DNA from 4 places in the Synechococcus sp. A15-127 genome. Region 1 is predicted to be linked to each of the others. Evidence: predicted binding sites of a transcription regulator. Region 1 holds the regulator's gene; each other region holds the start of a gene.
The links. Region 1 encodes NtcA, which controls nitrogen genes in cyanobacteria. Its sites were predicted from a motif close to GTANCNNNNGNTAC; they were not measured.

Region 1 (4,343 bases):
GGCGAGATCTGCATCAAACGGCTGCTTGCCGGGGAACGGGGCCATTTCGGTCCGCTCGAACATGCTCAGATCGTTCTGAACGTCGGATGGTTTCCGCATTCGGTGATGCAACAGGCCCGGACGCATCGGGTGGGCGTCAGTTTCGATGTGCAGTCGATGCGATACACCGGCGAGCGCATCTGCCGGGCTGCGGACGGCGAACTGCCCCTGGAGGAGGTCTTCTACCTACGACCTGTCGGGGACTACAGCGACCGACAGGGGAAGAAATACCTCTACAGCCAGGCGGAGCGTGAACTTGATCTCAATCACTGCCAGCAATCAGCGGAGCGTTACAGGGATCTGCTCCGTGCCGGATTTGCGGAGGAACATGCCCGCGGCATCCTTCCCTTCGACTACCGCCAGCATTTCATCGTGAGCTTCAGCCTGAGGGCTTTCCTTCACTTCATGGATCTGCGGGCGAAGCTCGATGCTCAGCTGGAAATCCGCAGACTCTGCGACCTGATGTGGCCGCATCTGGTGGACTGGGCTCCGCAGTTCGCCGAGTGGTATGAGAAGAGCCGGCTGCACAGAGCGCGTCTGGCTCCCTAGATGCGCGCCAGGGTGACACGCTCCGGCTGATGCTGATACTTACCCTGCCGATCGCTGTAGGTCGTGTCGCAGGGGTCCCCCTCAAAGAACAGCAGCTGACAGATGCCTTCATTGGCATAGATACGGCAGTCAGCACCGGAGCTGTTGCTGAACTCAAGCGTCAGATGCCCTTCCCAGCTCGCTTCAGCGGGCGTTGTGTTGACGATGATGCCCAGCCGCGCATAGGTGCTCTTGCCGAGACAGATCACCGTGATGTTGGCGGGCACCCGAAGCTTCTCCAGGGCGACACCGAGGCCGTAGGAATGCGCTGGAAGGATGAAGTAGCCACCGTCCTCGTCCTCATGCAGAGGCGTGGGCTCCAGATTGGCGGGATTGAACCGCTTGGGGTTCATCACCGTTCCGGGCACATGCCGGAAGATCATGAACTCCTGCGGGGATAGGCGAAGGTCGTAGCCGTAGGAGGAACATCCGAAGCTCAGAACCGGTCGCAGACGTTGCTCAGGATCAAGATGGCGCACCAGACCTGCCTGAAAGGGCTCGAGCATGCCCTTCTGAGCCTGCTCGGTGATCCAGCGATCGTTCTTGAGCATCAGAAACCCCTGCGCAGTTCGGTGACCTGATCCGCCATGGCCATGACGCTGGAAGGAATCGCCGGCCCAGTGATGATCACATCCATGGAGCCTGGACGCTGTTGCAGGCTCGACAGAAGCTCATCTTCCTTCAGGTAGCCGAGCGCTGCCGCGAGACCGACCTCATCCAGCACCAATTGATCAAGGTCGCCTTCAGCGAGATGGCGCCGGCAGGCCTGCCAGACCGCATCGACGGCCTCGGAACCACCAGGCTGATCGGGTTCTGCAAGACACGCCGGAATATCCGGACGCAGCCAGGTGAGGCCGCCACAGAGCAACACACAGCCCTGCGGCCCCTGCTTCACCCCCCCCTTGAGGAACTGGGCGATCAGAACGCGGCTGCCGAGCCCTGCCGCCCGCATCGCCTGGCTGAGAACACTGGAAAAACTGCCCCGATAGGAGGCCGTATGCACCTGCAGCTGGCCCTCTGGAGCCACCAGATGCAGCGGCGCGGGTGCGGGAAGCGGCGGAAGCGGACGCAGACCGGCCCTCTCCAGCGCGTGGCGATCCCCGGTCAGGGCTCCAGAGGATCGATGGCTGGTGGTCAGGCTTGCGGTCATCGCGTCGGGTGTCACCAGGGATACACCCTGCAGACCTCGAATGTAGCGGCGCGATGCGACTCCACAAGGGCATTGACACTACCGATGGTGTGCTGTGAAATCAGGTTCATGGTGGATCCCTCCGAGACCCGAGCCGATGGGCGTCGTCCTGATGCCCTTCGGCCGTTTGAAGTGAGCTGGGATCCGATGGGGTTCGCTCTCAGTTCATTGATCGTGCGCACCGGACGCACCGCAGTTCTATGCAGCGTCTGCCTTGAAGAGTCGGTGCCGCGCTGGCGGAAGGGGAACGGACTGGGCTGGATCAGCGCTGAATACCGGCTCCTGCCCGGCTCCACACCTCAGCGCCAGTCGCGCGAATTGCTCAAACTCTCCGGCCGCACCCAGGAGATTCAGCGATTGATCGGCCGCAGCCTGCGCGCCGCGGTGGACCTGGAAGCTCTTGGAGAACGCAGCCTGCTGATCGATTGTGATGTGGTCCAGGCGGATGCCGGCACCCGAACCGCGTCGGTCACCGGGGCCTGGATGGCTCTTCAGCTGGCATGTGACCGTCTGATCGCCCAGGGGGTCCTGGAGCGCCAGCCGATCCGGAGTCAGGTGGCAGCGGTGTCCGTCGGGCTCCTGGAGGGCAGGCCGCTGCTGGATCTGGATTACAGCGAAGACAGCCAAGCTGACGTTGATCTGAATGTGGTGGCCTCAGGCGACGGGAGTCTTCTGGAGATCCAGGGCACGGCCGAAGGAGCTCCGTTCAGCCGCGGGCAGCTGAACGTCCTGCTGGATCTGGCGCAGCCCGGGCTAGACGCCCTTCTGGCCGCCCAGAGCAATGCCCTGAGCAGCCGCAGCTGATTGCGTAATAACGGCTACACAGCTGAACAGGGTCGATCCTTAACTTTTAACCAGTCGAAACGGATTGTTGGGAACCAGCAGTGGGTTCAGCCGTTACGTCGCCGTTCCGGCTCATTCGGCCCAGGACCAGCCGGTCAGCTCATCCCGCTCGCTGCTTGATGTCATCAGAGATCTGGACGGCGCCAGCACGGAACTTGTCGAACGAAACAAGACCATCTTCTTTCCAGGTGATCCCGCCGAGCGGGTCTACCTGATCCGTCGCGGTGCCGTGCGGCTTTCCAGGGTTTATGAGTCTGGCGAAGAGATCACCGTCGCTCTGCTTCGTGAGAACAGCCTCTTCGGAGTGCTGTCGCTGCTCACCGGCCACCGTTCCGATCGCTTCTATCACGCTGTCGCCTTCACACGGGTGGAGATGGTGACGGCACCGGCCGGCTCAGTCCGTGCCGCGATCGAGGCCGACACCGCAGTCGGGCTCAGGCTGCTTCAGGGTCTCTCCAGCAGGATTCTGCAGACCGAAACAATGATCGAGACCCTCACGCACCGGGACATGTCCTCCCGCCTGGTGAGTTTTCTGCTGGTGCTCTGCCGGGACTTCGGCGTGCCGGACCAACTCGGCATCACCATCGACCTCCGTCTCTCCCATCAGGCCATCGCCGAGGCGATCGGCTCAACGCGGGTCACCATCACCCGACTCCTGGGAGACTTGCGTCAATCCGGTCTCGTTCAGATTGACCGCAAGAAGATCACGGTTCTGGATCCGATTGCTCTGGCCAAGCGGTTCAGCTGAGAGTCGGCCCCACTGGGAGGTGACGCCGTGAGCGGATGGCTGCTGATCATCGCGCTGCTGGTGCTCGGCGGCGTGCTTTCAGCTCTGGGCGACAGGTTGGGCAGCCGTGTCGGCAAGGCACGCCTCAGCCTGTTCAACATGCGACCGCGACGGACGGCGGTGCTGATCACGGTGCTCACCGGCAGCCTGATCAGTGCGCTGTCCCTCGGTCTGATGCTGCTGGTCAGCCGTCAGTTACGGGTTGGGCTGTTTGAGCTCGACGGACTGCAACAGAAACTTCAGGACAGCCGCCGACAGCTGCGGCAGAACAGAGGTGCCCTGGAGTCAGCCGAGGAAGAACGTCGTCAGGCCATTGCCCAGACGCAACGCATCGATGCCGAGCTGTCGACGGCCAAGCAGCGGGCAGCGACACTTCGTGAGGAGCTGGAGCCTCTGCAGCAGCAGCGCGTCCGGCTGGAGGCCGAGCAGCAGCGCCTCAGTCGCGACATTCAGCAGCGGGACAGGGACATCAAGGTCCGGGATGCAGACATCCGCCGCACCGAGGAGGAACTCAAGCGGGTTCGCGCCAGCATCCAAGCCGGTGAGGCGGAACTCAAGGAGCTGGAGCGCAACCTGATCGCCCTGCGCCGCGGTTCCGTGGTTCTCAGCAGCGGAGAGGCTCTGGCCACAGCCACCATCCGACTGGAGAGTGCAGGACAGGCGAAGACGGTGATCGACCGTTTGCTGCAGGACGCGAATCTCACGGCCTACCAGCAGGTCCGACCCGGTGAGACCCCCGACAGACAGATCCTCCTGGTTCCCCGGAACGATGTGCAGCGTCTGCGGACGATCATCAGCAAGCCAGGCACATGGGTGGTTTCGATCCGCTCTGCCACCAACGTGCTGCTCGGGGAGACCATCGTCTATGCCTTTCCTGACGTCCGACCGAACCGGCGC
Region 2 (4,343 bases), 360 kb from region 1:
TTTAGTCTCAGGAACGTACTGGTTCCAGGTGATGGGAGGAACGGGGGTCTTGCTATCCCAGAGAATCTCGAACTGGCCGCTCTCCTTGGCTTCACCAATCCGCACAGTCTGCGAGATGTGGTGGTTGGGATACATCTCAATCGGACCCTGAGGAGCATCAAGCTTGATGCCGATCAGTGCGTTCCGCACTGCATCTAGATCCTCATACGTGCCAGCCTTCTCAACAGCAGCCTTCCAGAGGTAGACCATGTTGTAAGCCGACTCCATCGGATCGTTCGTCACACGCTCATCACCGTATTCGGCAAGGAATGCTGCGTTGAAGGTGTCGGAAGCTGGGGTCCCGAGGGACATGAAGTAGTTCCAGGCTGCATAGGTGCCGCCCACATACTCAGGTCCGATCTGACGGATCTCCTCCTCAGCGATGGAGAAGGACATGATCGGGTACTTGTCAGGAGTGATTCCTGCTGCCTTGAACTGCTTGAACAGGGCAACGTTGGAATCGCCATTCAGAGTGTTGATGATGATTCCACCATCAGGGAACTCTTTCTTGATCTTGGCGATGATGGGCGCCACCTCAGTGTTGCCGAGAGGGATGTAGTCCTCACCGACCGTCTCACCACCCAGGCTCTTGACCTGCTCTTTGATGATGGTGTTAGCAGTTCTGGGATAAACGTAGTCAGAACCAACCAGGTAGACCTTCTTGCCATACTTGTCGGCGAACTGCTCAAACAGCCAGTCAACTGCAGGCTCAGCTTGCTGGTTGGGAACAGCGCCGGTGTAGAAGATGTTCTTGGAGCACTCCTGGCCTTCGTACTGAATCGGGTAGAAGAGGAAATGGTCCTTGGCTTCATAAACCGGAAGCATTGCTTTCCGGCTAGCCGATGTCCAGCCGCCGAACACAACGGCAACCTTGTCGGCGTCGATCAGCTTCTGAGACTTCTCTGCGAAGGTGGGCCAATCCGAGGCACCATCTTCAGAGGTGTAAGTGATCTTGTAGCTCTTGCCGTCGACCTTGACACCGCCGGCTTCATTGATTTCCTTGATCGCCATCTCCTCGACTTCTTTCAGAGTCGTTTCGGAGATCGCCATCGTTCCGCTCAGGGAATGAAGGATGCCGACCTTGATTTCACCATCAAAGTCGCCACTAGCGGAATCATCGCTGCCACCGCCACAGGCGGTCATCGTGACTCCCACTGTCGTGGCCGCGAATGCAGCAAGCAGACGCTTCGTAAACGTTGAATTCATAAAGAAAGACACACGGTGGATGAGACCGCCATGAGGGCGACCATGGGACCGTATGAACCGACTTCGACCCGCTTTGTATCGACAACAACATTTTGGGAATTGCCGCGATTCGTTGACTTAATTCGGTAGCTGTTGCAACACAAACGCCTCCACGCTCTCGAGGCCTTCTCCAGTTTGAAGGTTTGTGAAACACCAGGGGCGATCACCACGCATCCGCTTGGTGTCATGCTCCATGACCAAGAGATCTGCACCCACCATTGATGCCAGATCGATTTTGTTGATCACCAAGAGGTCCGAACGGGTGATACCAGGTCCTCCTTTCCGTGGAATTTTGTCTCCAGCAGCCACATCGATGACATAGATGCAGAGATCGACCAGTTCCGGACTGAAACTGGCGGCGAGGTTGTCACCACCGCTTTCCACCAGTACAAGATCAAGACCTGGAAACTGAGCCTCAAGCTCCGCCACTGCAGCCCGGTTGATCGAGCAGTCCTCTCGGATCGCCGTATGCGGGCAACCGCCGGTCTCAACGCCTCGGATCCGTTCAGGCTCCAGAGCACCAACCCGCGTCAGGAACTGGGCATCCTCCTGGGTGTAGATGTCGTTGGTGACGACAGCGAGCTGAAGCTGATCACGCAGGCGGCGGCACAACGCTTCCACCAGCGCTGTCTTTCCTGAGCCAACCGGACCGGCGACTCCTAAACGCAGCTTGCTGCTCATCAGCTTCGAAACAGGCGTGAATAGAGCTCAGCATGGGCGAGCTGCGCCTGCCCGACACCGACACCGCCACTCCACAACGTCTGAGGATCATGATCAAGCAGCTGCTCAGCCTGATCGGCGATCAAGGGAAGCGCTCTTTGCTGCAGCACCTGGGCCCGGGACGGACCCAACGGCAACAGCCTGACCGCTGCACTGAGCTGATTGGCTACCCAGCTGTAGAGGTAACCCTGCACCATTTCTCTATCTGACAGCTTCAAAGCCCTCGCGGCCCAGGCCCATGACGCCGGCCAGGCCAGAGATAAAGGAGCCGGCAGGGAATGGCCCATCTCTGCCAACAACAGAAGCAAGGACTGACCCATCTGACGATGCTGCGCGCGCAGCTCAGCGGCATCACGCGTCGCCAGGAGCCAGCCGTCCAGATTCAACAGTCGCTGGCGCGCCGCAGCATCCCCACGCAGAACCCAGGCCGAGCAGTCATCGGCGAGAGTCACCAGCGACGCTGCCTCCAGCCGCAGGGAGCCCCTGGTCAGCTCTGCCTCCAGCCAGCCCTCGAGAGCCCTTTCGTCCGCCAGCATGCCGGCCTGAATCTGCACTTCCAGGCCCTCGGAATAACTGAATCCTCCGACCGGTAAAGCCGGACTCACCAGCTGAAGCAGGGCAAGCGATGTCATCCGTGCTGATGCACTCCATAAGCACCCGCCTCCGGCGCGAACGACCGGACGCACCGACTCAGCTTGAGACCTCGGCTCTCCAGCAGATCGGCGAGGACGGCATCATCCAGCAAGAACAGCTCCTGCTGATAAAGCTCGAGGGCAACATGGCGATTGCCCAGGTGATAAGCGGCCTGCATCAACTCCAGTGGAGTCGCGGCCTGCACCCGGAGCAACGCCTCGGGTGCCGCTGTCACCTCCACCCGCGTGATTCCATCAGCATCACAGAGTTGATCTCCTGGCTGGAGCGATTGGTCCCGCGGCAACTGCAGCAGCACCTCCCGGCCGCAGACCGTGCGGCGACGACCTCGCAGCACCGTTCTTTCATCAGCCGTCAGAGGTAATCGCAGATCTGGCTTCAAGGAATTGGGAGCGAGGCGCTGCTCCAGCACAAGCACCGATTCCGTCACCCATCCCATCCCGATTGATTGGGAGCCTGCCCAGCAGCAGCGGATGGCTTGGTATGGATTGCTACAGAGAAGTCGAGAGCAGCCATGGAGCGTGGCAACCATGCAACGACTCGAGCCCTGGCACGGCCACTGCAGGCTGCAGTTCACAACCAATGACGGCGGCAGAACCCGTCACCAGGGTGGCTGCCGTGCTCCGTTCAAACTTCTGCGGGCGGAGGCGGGGGACGACGGCCGCTGCGAACTACCCCTTCTTCACACCGCCGGTGGCCTGGTGGGCGGCGATCAGCTCAGCATCGACTTGAACCTGAAAGCTGAAAGCCGCAGCCTGATCACCAGCGTGGCTGCTCAGAAGGTCTATGGCTCTGTCGGCCGCAGCCGCCTGAATCCCGATGGAGCCTGGTCCAGGCAGGACGTGACCTGCACCCTGGATGACAATAGCGATCTGGAATGGCTGCCTCAGGAAATGGTGCTGTATGCCGATGCACTGTTTCAGCAAACGTTGAGGGTATGCCTGCCGGAGAACGCCTCATTTCTCAGTGCGGAGATCGTGCGGCTGGGGCGGACCGCCGCGGAGGAACGGCTGAATCAGGGATGCTGGCGCTCATGCCTTGAGATTCAGCGCCATGGAGCCGATTCACCGCGATGGGAGCTGGTGGATCGGCTGGAGCTCAGTGGATCGAGCCTGACGGACTGCCACGGACTGGCCGGTGCACCGGTGTTCGGGTCCCTGGTGTGGGCGGCACCCAAGCCTCTCAGTCCCGAAGCGATCTCCATGCTGCTGAAGGATGCGCGGGACGACCGGCATGGCCTGATCGGCACGATGCGCTGCAGCACGCTGGATCAAGGGCTTGTTGCCCGCTACATCGGTCCTTCGAGCCGGGATGCCCGCTTCTGGTTCAGCCGCATCTGGGCTCGGACACGGACATTGCGGGGTCTCGCCCTTCCCCGCATCCCGCGGGTCTGGCCTTTACAAGAACAGCCCTTGCAGGAACAGCCGTTGCAGAGCTTGATGTTCAAGGAGAACACTGCTGAGGCCATTGCGGAGACACACTGACCATGACCGAGTCTTCCCATGCATCTCAGTCCTCAGGAAAAGGACAAGCTCCTGATCGTGACCGCGGCCCTGCTGGCTGAGCGACGGCTCAACCGCGGCCTCAAGCTCAATCACCCTGAGGCGACGGCCTGGCTGAGCTTTCTGGTTCTGGAAGGCGCCCGTGACGGCAAAAGCGTTGCGGAACTGATGCAGGAGGGCACCACC
Region 3 (4,343 bases), 330 kb from region 1:
TGACGCTCGGTGGCTCTCAGGGTCCGAACCCTGCCATCGGAGAAATCCACCGAAAAGCAATTCCGGCCGATGAGATCAAAGCCGTCCTGAAAGAGGTGCTGATCGAACAGTTCGGTGCCACGCCACGGAACTGATCGATGCCTCAACGCCGTGGCGCTTCCTTTTGAAGCCACGGCTCAACCTCTCGACCACTCTCCCCTCTCCTATGGCTAACCGCAGCGATTTTTTCTCTCGTTTCGTCAACTGGCTGAGCGCCAGCGGTCGGGACGGAGCCTCCATCAATCGTCAGGGCGGCAACTCTGATCTGTTCTCCCGCCTGATGAATCACATCAGCGGCTGAATCCAAACCTTTCAATCACCTTCCACACTGATTCGATGGACTACGTGCTTCCCAATGAGCTTGTCGACGGCATGATCGCCGCCGGCGGCAAGAAATCAACCGTCAGCATCAAGAATCTGCTGATCCGGGGCTTTTACTCCGGTGCGATTCTCGGCCTGGCTGTGATCCTGGCCCTAACCGTGGGCATCACCGTTAAAGCGCCCTTCGTCGGCTCGCTGCTGTTCCCCTTCGGCTTCGCCAGCATCGTTCTGTTCGGAATGGAGCTTGTTACCGGTAACTTCGCTCTATTGCCCATGGCCACCTGGGCCGGCAAGAGCTCCTGGCCCGCCACGTTCCGCAACTGGATCTGGGTGTGGATCGGCAACTGGGTCGGCACCGCTGTTGTGGCACTGATCATGGCCATCAGCCTGACCAGCGGCACCATGGACGGCGCTGCAGACAATGTTGGTGCACCGGTCTGGGATCTCGTGGCTCAGAAAATCATCGCCCTCAACCAGATCAACGTTGAAAAGAAATACGAGGCTCTCGGCGGCATGGGCTTCTTCCTTGCCTTTCTCAGGGGTGTCGTGGCCAACTGGCTGGTTTGCCTCGGCGTCACCATGGCCCTGGTGAGCAAGAGCGTCCCCGGCAAAATCCTGGCCTGCTGGCTTCCGATCACAGCGTTCCAATCGATGGGCATGGAGCACATCGTTGTGAACCAGTTCCTTCATACCGCAGGTCCGATTCTTGGATCGGGAGTGCCATTCACCAAGGTGATCTTCTGGAATTTCCTTCCGGTCACCATCGGAAACATCGTTGGCGGCATGGTGTTCATCGGCATGCTCTTCTACAGCACGCACCGCACCACCATGGAGAACGTGCTTCCCACAGAGCACGATGACAAACTCGAACGCGAACTGGCTGCTGAGCTGGGAGCTCGCTGAATCAACTGATGAGCTTGGACGAAGCCGCTCTTTGGGAGCGACTCGCGCAATCACGACGGGCTCCTCTGGAGCCTGACTGGCTGGGGGGGGTGTACTCCCCCAGCCTTTCTGCTGAGCTGCGCTGGGCCCTCTGCGAAAAACTTGGCATGCTGGCCGAACGTGGCTGGCCGGAGATCGAGCAGCTTCTGCAGAGCCACGGGGCTCAGAAAGAGCTGGTGATGGCAGCTGGTCTTTGCCACCAGAGCCAGGCACGGGATTGGCTGCTCACCATGCTGGTCGACTCACCGGATGACGACGATGACAACTTGGTTGTCGTTCAGGCACTGGGATGCTGGGGAGCTGAGATTCCAGGCTCGGTGATCAGCCGTTGCCTGAACCATCCCGGACAGCAGCAGCGCCTTGCCGGTTTGCAACTGTTGAGCTTTCGGGCACACCGTCTCAGCGACAGCGAACTGTTGACGTTCTGCGACGGTGCGATCAGGGATTTTCGAGATCCCGTGGTGGTGGCGGCCATCCGTGTTCTTCAGCGCCGTGATGGTGAATCGATCAGCGCCCGCCTGGCAGAGATCTGCCAAGACGGATCCATCACGGGAGCGGATGCAGCCTTCCGCGCTCTTGGTTGCATCGCCACTCCGGCGAGTCGGCAGCTCTTGATGGAGTTAAGCCAGACCCTTGAAGATGATGAACGTCGTGAACTCGCAAATCGCGAGCTGAAGCAGCAATTCCGGTAATAAAAAAAGGGCTCAGCATGGCTGAGCCCGGGTCAATGCCCCCCCAATCATCCGTTGATCACCACTTCTTGTAAGGCAGGAACTTCCCGCACATGGTGATTTCCACGCGATCCCCTTTGGGATCTTCGACTTTTTCCACATCCAAGGTGAAATCAATAGCACTCATGATGCCATCACCGAACTTTTCCTGAATCACATCTTTCAAAGGCATTCCATAAACCTGCATGATTTCATAAAAGCGGTAAATCAGCGGATCAGTCGGAATCACCGGTTCGAGACTTCCCTTGGTGGGGAACTCCTGGATCGCGGCAGTCATTACCGGGTCGAGAGAAAGCAGTTCTGCCAGCTTCTCAGCCTCTTCTTTCGATGCAGTGGCTTGTCCATAGAACAGAGAGGCAACCCAAACCTCATCGAGACCCATGGCCGCCTCGAGATCAGCGAAGCTGAGACCCTTGGCTTTCTTGGCAGCCATCAAGGTGGCCGTCACCGTGGCCTGCGTGGGCGCGGCCAGCGACGGAGTGGACATGGCGGAAACAGTCATGCTTAAGAGAAACAACAGTGCACTGCTTCAATGCAGCATTCCAAGGTGGAATGTCTCAGCAGCGGCAAGACTGTTGCGTCATCATTGATCCCGAAATGCAGCAATAACTACCAAAAACAGAGTTCGATTTCGAAACATCCGTCACATCCATGAGCCCATGAAAACTGGTGAAATAGTGAAGTGATGCTTGTAGGGCGATGAGTGAACTGTTCCGATCCATCTCCTCTCTGTTTCTCAGCCAACACCTCCAAACACAACCGGCAACCAATCTCGTTCTGGAACGCCTCTACTACGCGGATGGCCGTCACAACCCCAGTCATCCTCGCCACGGCAGCTTCGATGGATTGAGCGTCTTACCCACTGGTTGAATCGATTGGTAACAACCACTACCTCCAAAGGCCCAGGCGCTCCTGAACACTGCCGTCAGAGACTTGCCCGCAGGTGACCAGCACAGTATTGAGCGGTCGCGAGCGGTTCAAGCAACACCTGCGCAAGGTCGGCAGCGGCGAGCACACCAGCAAGGGCATGAGCCGTGAGGAGGCCGCTGACGCCCTCAACCTGATGCTGGAGGGTGAGGCAACACCGGCACAGATCGGTGCTTTTCTGATCGCCCACCGCATCCGACGGCCAGAGCCTCAGGAACTGACCGGCATGCTCGACACCTACCGGATCCATGGCCCGGTGTTGAGAAGCAAGGCCGATCAGAGGTCTCCGCTGTGCTTCGGCATGCCGTTCGACGGTCGGACGAGAACCGCACCGATCTACCCACTCACAGCCCTGGTGCTGCTGGCCTGCGGCCAACCGGTTGTTCTGCAGGGCGGCAACCGCATGCCGATCAAGTACGGCGTCACGGCGATCGACCTGTTCCGAGCCCTCGATCTCGAGCTCGGTGGTCTACCCCTCACAGCTGTGCAGGACGGATTCGACCGCAACGGTTTTGCACTGATCCATCAGCCGGATCACTTCCCGATCGCCGAAAGCCTCATCAGTTACAGAGAGGAGCTGGGAAAACGCCCCCCCGTCGCCAGCCTTGAACTGCTGTGGACCCCTCATGAGGGTGAGCATCTTCTGGTGAGCGGATTCGTGCATCCCCCCACGGAAAGCCGAGCCTGGGAAGCCCTGAAACTCGCCGGAGAAACCGATCTGCTCACGGTGAAAGGACTGGAAGGTGGAACGGATCTTCCGATCGGCCGGGCCTGCATCACCGCTCGGGTCAGAAACGGTGCGGCGGAACGCCTGATCCTCCACCCCCGCGATCACGGCTGCCACGACGCCGATGTGGAATGGTCCGACGAAACCACCTGGAAGACCCAGGCCCTGGACGCCCTTGGAAACAGCGGCCCCCTCCGGGATGCCGTGCGCTGGAATGCCGGTGCCTACCTGTGGTTCTCAGGGATCAGTGAAACGCTGGATGCAGGGGTGTCGCGCGTCGAGGCTTCTCTGCAGGACGGCAACGCCATGGACTGTCTGGATCAACTGCGGGGCTGGCGCAGCAACCTTTCCATCCGGTAACGCTCGAAGGGCACCCCGCCGATCGTGATCGATTCGGAGGCCAGGACCAGCCAACCTCGCCGCTCCAACAGAGGTCGGCTCAGCTGGCTCGCCTCCGTTCGAAGCCGTTCCAGGCCATCCGCTCTGGCATCGTCCTCAATCTGGGCCAGCAGGGCACTGCCATGGCCCCGACGGGCCTCCCGACCGCGGCAATACAACAACGACAAGCGATCTCTGGGATCGCGGATGGCGAACGCGGCATCCGTCCCGCTGATCCAGCCGTGCCCCTGCCTCAGAGTCCGATCCAGGACGCCCGG
Region 4 (4,343 bases), 870 kb from region 1:
GAGCCGGAGCCGGAGCCCTCCAGCGAAACGCCGGCAGCCCAGGCGGGGGCGGTGCGACGCGCCAAGGACCGGGTGAAGGGACTGTTCCGCCGCTTCGGCGGTGGGCGAGAGGACTGATCGATCGTGCGCAAGAAGGAGCGAGCCGAACGGGTGATGCAACGCCTCGAGGAGCACTACCCCGAAACACCGATTCCCCTGGACCACAGCGATCCGTTCACGCTTCTGATCGCCGTGCTGCTCAGCGCCCAGTGCACGGACAAGAAGGTGAACGAGGTGACACCGGCGCTGTTCGCCGCAGGACCGACTCCTGCTGCGATGGCAGAGCTTGATGAGGAGCAAATCCTCGGCTTCATCCGCCAGCTCGGACTGGCGAAGACCAAGGCGAAGAACGTGCGCAGGCTGGCCCAGCTGCTGCTGGAGCGCCATGACGGCGCCGTGCCAGAGAGTTTCGAGGAGCTGGAGGCTCTGCCCGGGGTGGGGCACAAGACCGCCAGCGTCGTCATGTCCCAGGCCTTCGGTGTGCCCGCTTTCCCGGTGGACACCCATATCCATCGCCTGGCTCAGCGATGGGGGTTGAGCAACGGGGAGAACGTGGCGCGCACTGAGCGTGACCTCAAGGCCCTGTTTCCAGAGAGGGCCTGGAACAGGCTCCACCTCCAGATCATTTTCTACGGGCGCGAATTCTGCACGGCACGCGGATGCGACGGACGGGTCTGCCCCCTCTGCAGGGAGCTGTATCCCGACCGTCGCAAACCGGTGATCACGCAAAAGGCCTGATCAGTTCAGGTCGTCTTCAGCGTTGGCCTTGATGGCGCAGTCCGCTGTGGGATAGCTGACGCAGAGCAGTGCGAACCCCTCGCCGATCTGATCTTCATCCAGGAAGCTCTGGTCGGTCTGATCCACGGATCCGCTGATCAGCTTTCCGGTGCAGGTGGAACAGGCTCCGGCTCGGCATGAATAAGGAAGATCCACACCGGCCTCCTCGGCCGCATCGAGGATGTAAACGTCGTCAGCACAGTCGAAGCTGGCAGCGCCTTCGATGCTGATTTTGTATGTGGCCATGGAACGGGGAAATCTGCCTGGTTGTTAGCCAGACCTCGGGGGATCAGCTGTCGCCGATCAGACGACCGACGGCCGTGATGCCGTGCTGCGGATCCCGGACCACAAGATCGGCATGCTCCCGCAGCGGGCGGATGAAACGGAGCTCACCTGGCAGCATCTCCCGCAGCATCTGACGAATCACGTAACGGGGTGAGCGGTGGCGGTGGCGCACATCACGGCTCAGACGGCGGACCAGTCGGACGGGCAGCGATTCCTCGAGATAGATCAGTCCATCGAAGGGAAAACCCTGGATCAGATCCTGGGGGCCGTAGGACCCTTCCAGCACCACAAGGTCGTAGGCACCGTCGATGACGCGACGCCCGACCGTGCGGGAACGCATGTCGTAGAGGCGAAGGCTGGCGGCCCGGCCGGATCGCGCCGCTTCAAGGTCCGAGCGCAGGGCATCCGTATCGATGGCCTCGACCGTGTCGTAACCGAACAGCGGATGCGGGGTCCAGTCGCTGCGGTAGTAGTCGTCGCAGGCGACGGTGAGCGGAGACCGGCCGCGACCACGGAAATGGTCAACCAGTGCAGCGGCAAAGGTGGTTTTCCCGGCGGCGGAGGGGCCGCAGATGCAGAGAACAGGAATCGCGGGCTCCATGGCGCCATGCTGGCAGCCGGATCCGGACGGCAAAAAAGTAGCCGTTGCTACAGAAATGTTCTATGATCGGAGCACGTTGAGCCCCTTCCACCGGGGCTGCAGTCAGACCCGCGTCAGGCAACGGGGACGTGGGCGCTGTACAAGGAGCCTGTGATGAACACGCTTCAACTGATCAAAACCCGCACCATGCGCCGTCAGGCCGTCGAGCGGGCTCGTCTGCAGATGACGAGGGACTACGACAACGCCGAACACACCGATGCACAACACACCACCGTGCGCCGGGACAGCCGCAGGACGCTCTGCTACAGGGGCGTGTCCTACGAGCCGAATCGCGATCAACAGCAAGCAACCGCCGGGCTGGAGCTGCGTTACCGCGGCATCCGTTACGGGGTTTACTGAGCCGAGATCCATCCGTGCAGAAGAGCCTGCACGGCCAGCTGAGTGCGATCACGCACGCCCAGCTTCTGGATCGCCGCACTGATGTGGGATTTGACGGTCTCCGTTGAAATCTGCAGCTGCTCGGCGATCTCGCTGTTGCGGGAGCCACCGGCAATGCAGGACACCACCTCGAGCTCCCGCTCCGAGAGGGTGTCCCTGGCCTCCAGGCGCGAGGGAGGATCGCCGACCGGCCTTAGAGCGGCACGCACGGCTCCCGGATAGAACAACCCGCCTCGGGCTGTCACCTGCAGGGCCTTGACGAAATTGCCGCTGCCGCCGCCGAGGGCCGATATGAACAGAACGCCATCGGCACCGGCCAGCATCGCCTCCTGCACCACCGCCTGCGTCTCCCGGCGCAGAAAGATCAGCAGACGGGTCTGAGGCAGAGCCTGCTTGAGACGCTGCAACAGGCGGATGCCATAGCCGCGCTCGAGATCCTCGCTGGCCAGAACCAGATCAGGGCGATGCCGCAGCGCGTGCTGCACCCCTTCCTCCTCTGTGGTGACCGCCGCTTGGACGCCCCCGCTGAAGACCTCGGCATCCGCGACGGCACAGAGAGCCAGGTGGTCGCCGAAGCAGAGCAGCACCCTCTGGCCGCGAAGCAGGTCGCGGCATTCCGCGGTGACCCTCTGCATCTCCGGCGATCCGACACGTAGATCCACGGGAGAGCCCGATGGTCATTGACGTTCTAGCGGTGGGAGTCGAGCGGAGCATCCGCTTCCTCGCCATCGCGACACACGATTCCCTTCACCCGGCCACTGTGCAGCCGCCTGGCCATGGCCCAGGCATCCCGCTGGCCATTCGCCAGGATCCGGCGAATGAGCAGATCGCCATTCACCTCCAGAATCAGGTCGTAGACAGGGGGCATGGAGGCAGGTGAGGCTCTCCATCCCTGATTAATTCAGCTTCAGAGGATGCACATCCCCCAAACAGGGGATGACAGGAGAGAGCCAGCGCCGGATCGAGCAACTGAAGAAACGAGGAAAACAGAACCAGCTGGGTGAAGAACAGGAAACGCTTCACGGCTTCGACAACGACGGCTCCTCAACGTATGGAGAGGTCGGCATCCGGTTCTGAAGCCAGGCTGAGACGTACCTGGCAGACCGCTGAACCGGTTCGCGATCAGTCGTCGCTGCCGCCTTTGGGAACGAAGGCCTGCGAGGCAGCCACCAGAAGACCGGTGATCAACAGGGCCGGAAGGATCACGGCAGGACCGCCGGGAGCCGTCTGGGAGGCGAACAACAGCATGAGCCGAACAACGCAGATCACCGATCAGATTGCCAGACATCCCGGGAATCAGGACTGCGCCGCAATGGATCTGCGCACTGAGGAACAGCATCGCCACAGAGCGCTGCCGACCCTTGTTAACTTTTCTTCACATGCAGGCTTCCAATGACGGATTATTCCATTGCCATCGAAGCTCTGATCGCCGTCAGCCTCGTGCTGACAGGGTTGGTCGTTTACGTGCTGAGGCAACCCTCGGACCTTCCCAGCTTGCGCAAGGAGAACTGAGATGTCGATCGACGCCCGCTGCCGCGAGCAACAGAAGGTGGCAGATCGCATGTTCATGGATTTCAAGTACACACCGGCCGGATCTCCCGAGCAGGTGCGCGCCATCGGCACACTCACCTTTCTGATGAGCATGTGGGCGGATTTCTTCCTGAATTCCGAGGTCAAACGCATGGATGCCGTGCTGGCTCTCGGCCGCAGCCACTGAATCCATCGACCCAGCCACCGCTGGTCCAATTCGGTTGCATTCTGGACTCAACCTGTGACAAGACTGAAAGACGTCACCAAGCCATCCGTGGACCAACTGATCATCCATACGGTGCGTGGAAGCACGATCGAATCACTCGGGGAAGGCTGGTACTGGGCCTGCGATGCCGACCACCACTGCTGTCGCGTTGAAGGACTGTGGGAAGCACAGACGATGATCCGGGAAGCCGAGGTGCACAACCGCCCGCTGACGTAGGGCCTGAAGTCCGGGTTCAGATCCCGCACCCCCCCTCGAAGGTGTTGTCGTCGGATTCACTCAGCAGGCTCTGCAGCCGGTCGAACAGCTCCTGATCACCGACGATGACGCGGCGGCGCCCGTCCTCACCCATGTAGGTGAGCCGGCCATCCCCGTCGACGACCAGGGCCGTCATCGGCGTCACTGGATCCTCAGCGTTCATGCCCGGGCGACAAGCAACGGACTGCACGA

Region 2: a site for NtcA is predicted at 3,137-3,150, ahead of SynA15127_RS13095 (urease accessory protein UreD). Genes of this name have one in related genera too.
Region 3: a site for NtcA is predicted at 2,633-2,646, ahead of cynS (cyanase). Genes of this name have one in related genera too.
Region 4: a site for NtcA is predicted at 1,740-1,753, ahead of SynA15127_RS05955 (DUF4278 domain-containing protein). Genes of this name have one in related genera too.

The regions. Positions count from the first base shown of each region.
Region 1 is NZ_CP047948.1:286,532-290,874, reverse strand. It holds gene thyX (FAD-dependent thymidylate synthase) at 1-588, shown strand, start outside; gene dcd (dCTP deaminase) at 585-1,178, opposite strand; gene SynA15127_RS01470 (cob(I)yrinic acid a,c-diamide adenosyltransferase) at 1,178-1,777, opposite strand; gene rph (ribonuclease PH) at 1,886-2,620, shown strand; gene ntcA (global nitrogen regulator NtcA) at 2,688-3,407, shown strand; gene SynA15127_RS01455 (DUF3084 domain-containing protein) at 3,435-4,343, shown strand, end outside.
Region 2 is NZ_CP047948.1:2,473,615-2,477,957, forward strand. It holds gene urtA (urea ABC transporter substrate-binding protein) at 1-1,245, opposite strand, end outside; gene ureG (urease accessory protein UreG) at 1,363-1,965, opposite strand; gene SynA15127_RS13085 (urease accessory protein UreF) at 1,965-2,636, opposite strand; gene ureE (urease accessory protein UreE) at 2,633-3,085, opposite strand; gene SynA15127_RS13095 (urease accessory protein UreD) at 3,186-4,139, shown strand; gene SynA15127_RS13100 (urease subunit gamma) at 4,158-4,343, shown strand, end outside.
Region 3 is NZ_CP047948.1:2,499,722-2,504,064, forward strand. It holds gene SynA15127_RS13220 (ferredoxin--nitrite reductase) at 1-134, shown strand, start outside; gene SynA15127_RS13225 (ferredoxin--nitrite reductase) at 206-340, shown strand; gene SynA15127_RS13230 (formate/nitrite transporter family protein) at 376-1,263, shown strand; gene SynA15127_RS13235 (HEAT repeat domain-containing protein) at 1,272-1,994, shown strand; gene cynS (cyanase) at 2,053-2,505, opposite strand; gene SynA15127_RS13245 (hypothetical protein) at 2,733-2,903, shown strand; gene SynA15127_RS13250 (anthranilate phosphoribosyltransferase family protein) at 2,977-4,047, shown strand; gene SynA15127_RS13255 (GNAT family N-acetyltransferase) at 4,008-4,343, opposite strand, start outside.
Region 4 is NZ_CP047948.1:1,158,839-1,163,181, reverse strand. It holds gene SynA15127_RS05975 (DUF6447 family protein) at 1-117, shown strand, start outside; gene nth (endonuclease III) at 124-777, shown strand; gene SynA15127_RS05965 (2Fe-2S iron-sulfur cluster-binding protein) at 778-1,062, opposite strand; gene SynA15127_RS05960 (nucleoside kinase) at 1,106-1,702, opposite strand; gene SynA15127_RS05955 (DUF4278 domain-containing protein) at 1,856-2,101, shown strand; gene SynA15127_RS05950 (response regulator transcription factor) at 2,095-2,802, opposite strand; gene SynA15127_RS05945 (hypothetical protein) at 2,829-3,008, opposite strand; gene SynA15127_RS05940 (hypothetical protein) at 3,077-3,217, shown strand; gene SynA15127_RS05935 (hypothetical protein) at 3,263-3,409, opposite strand; gene SynA15127_RS05930 (hypothetical protein) at 3,654-3,857, shown strand; gene SynA15127_RS05925 (hypothetical protein) at 3,945-4,112, shown strand; gene SynA15127_RS05920 (hypothetical protein) at 4,129-4,341, opposite strand.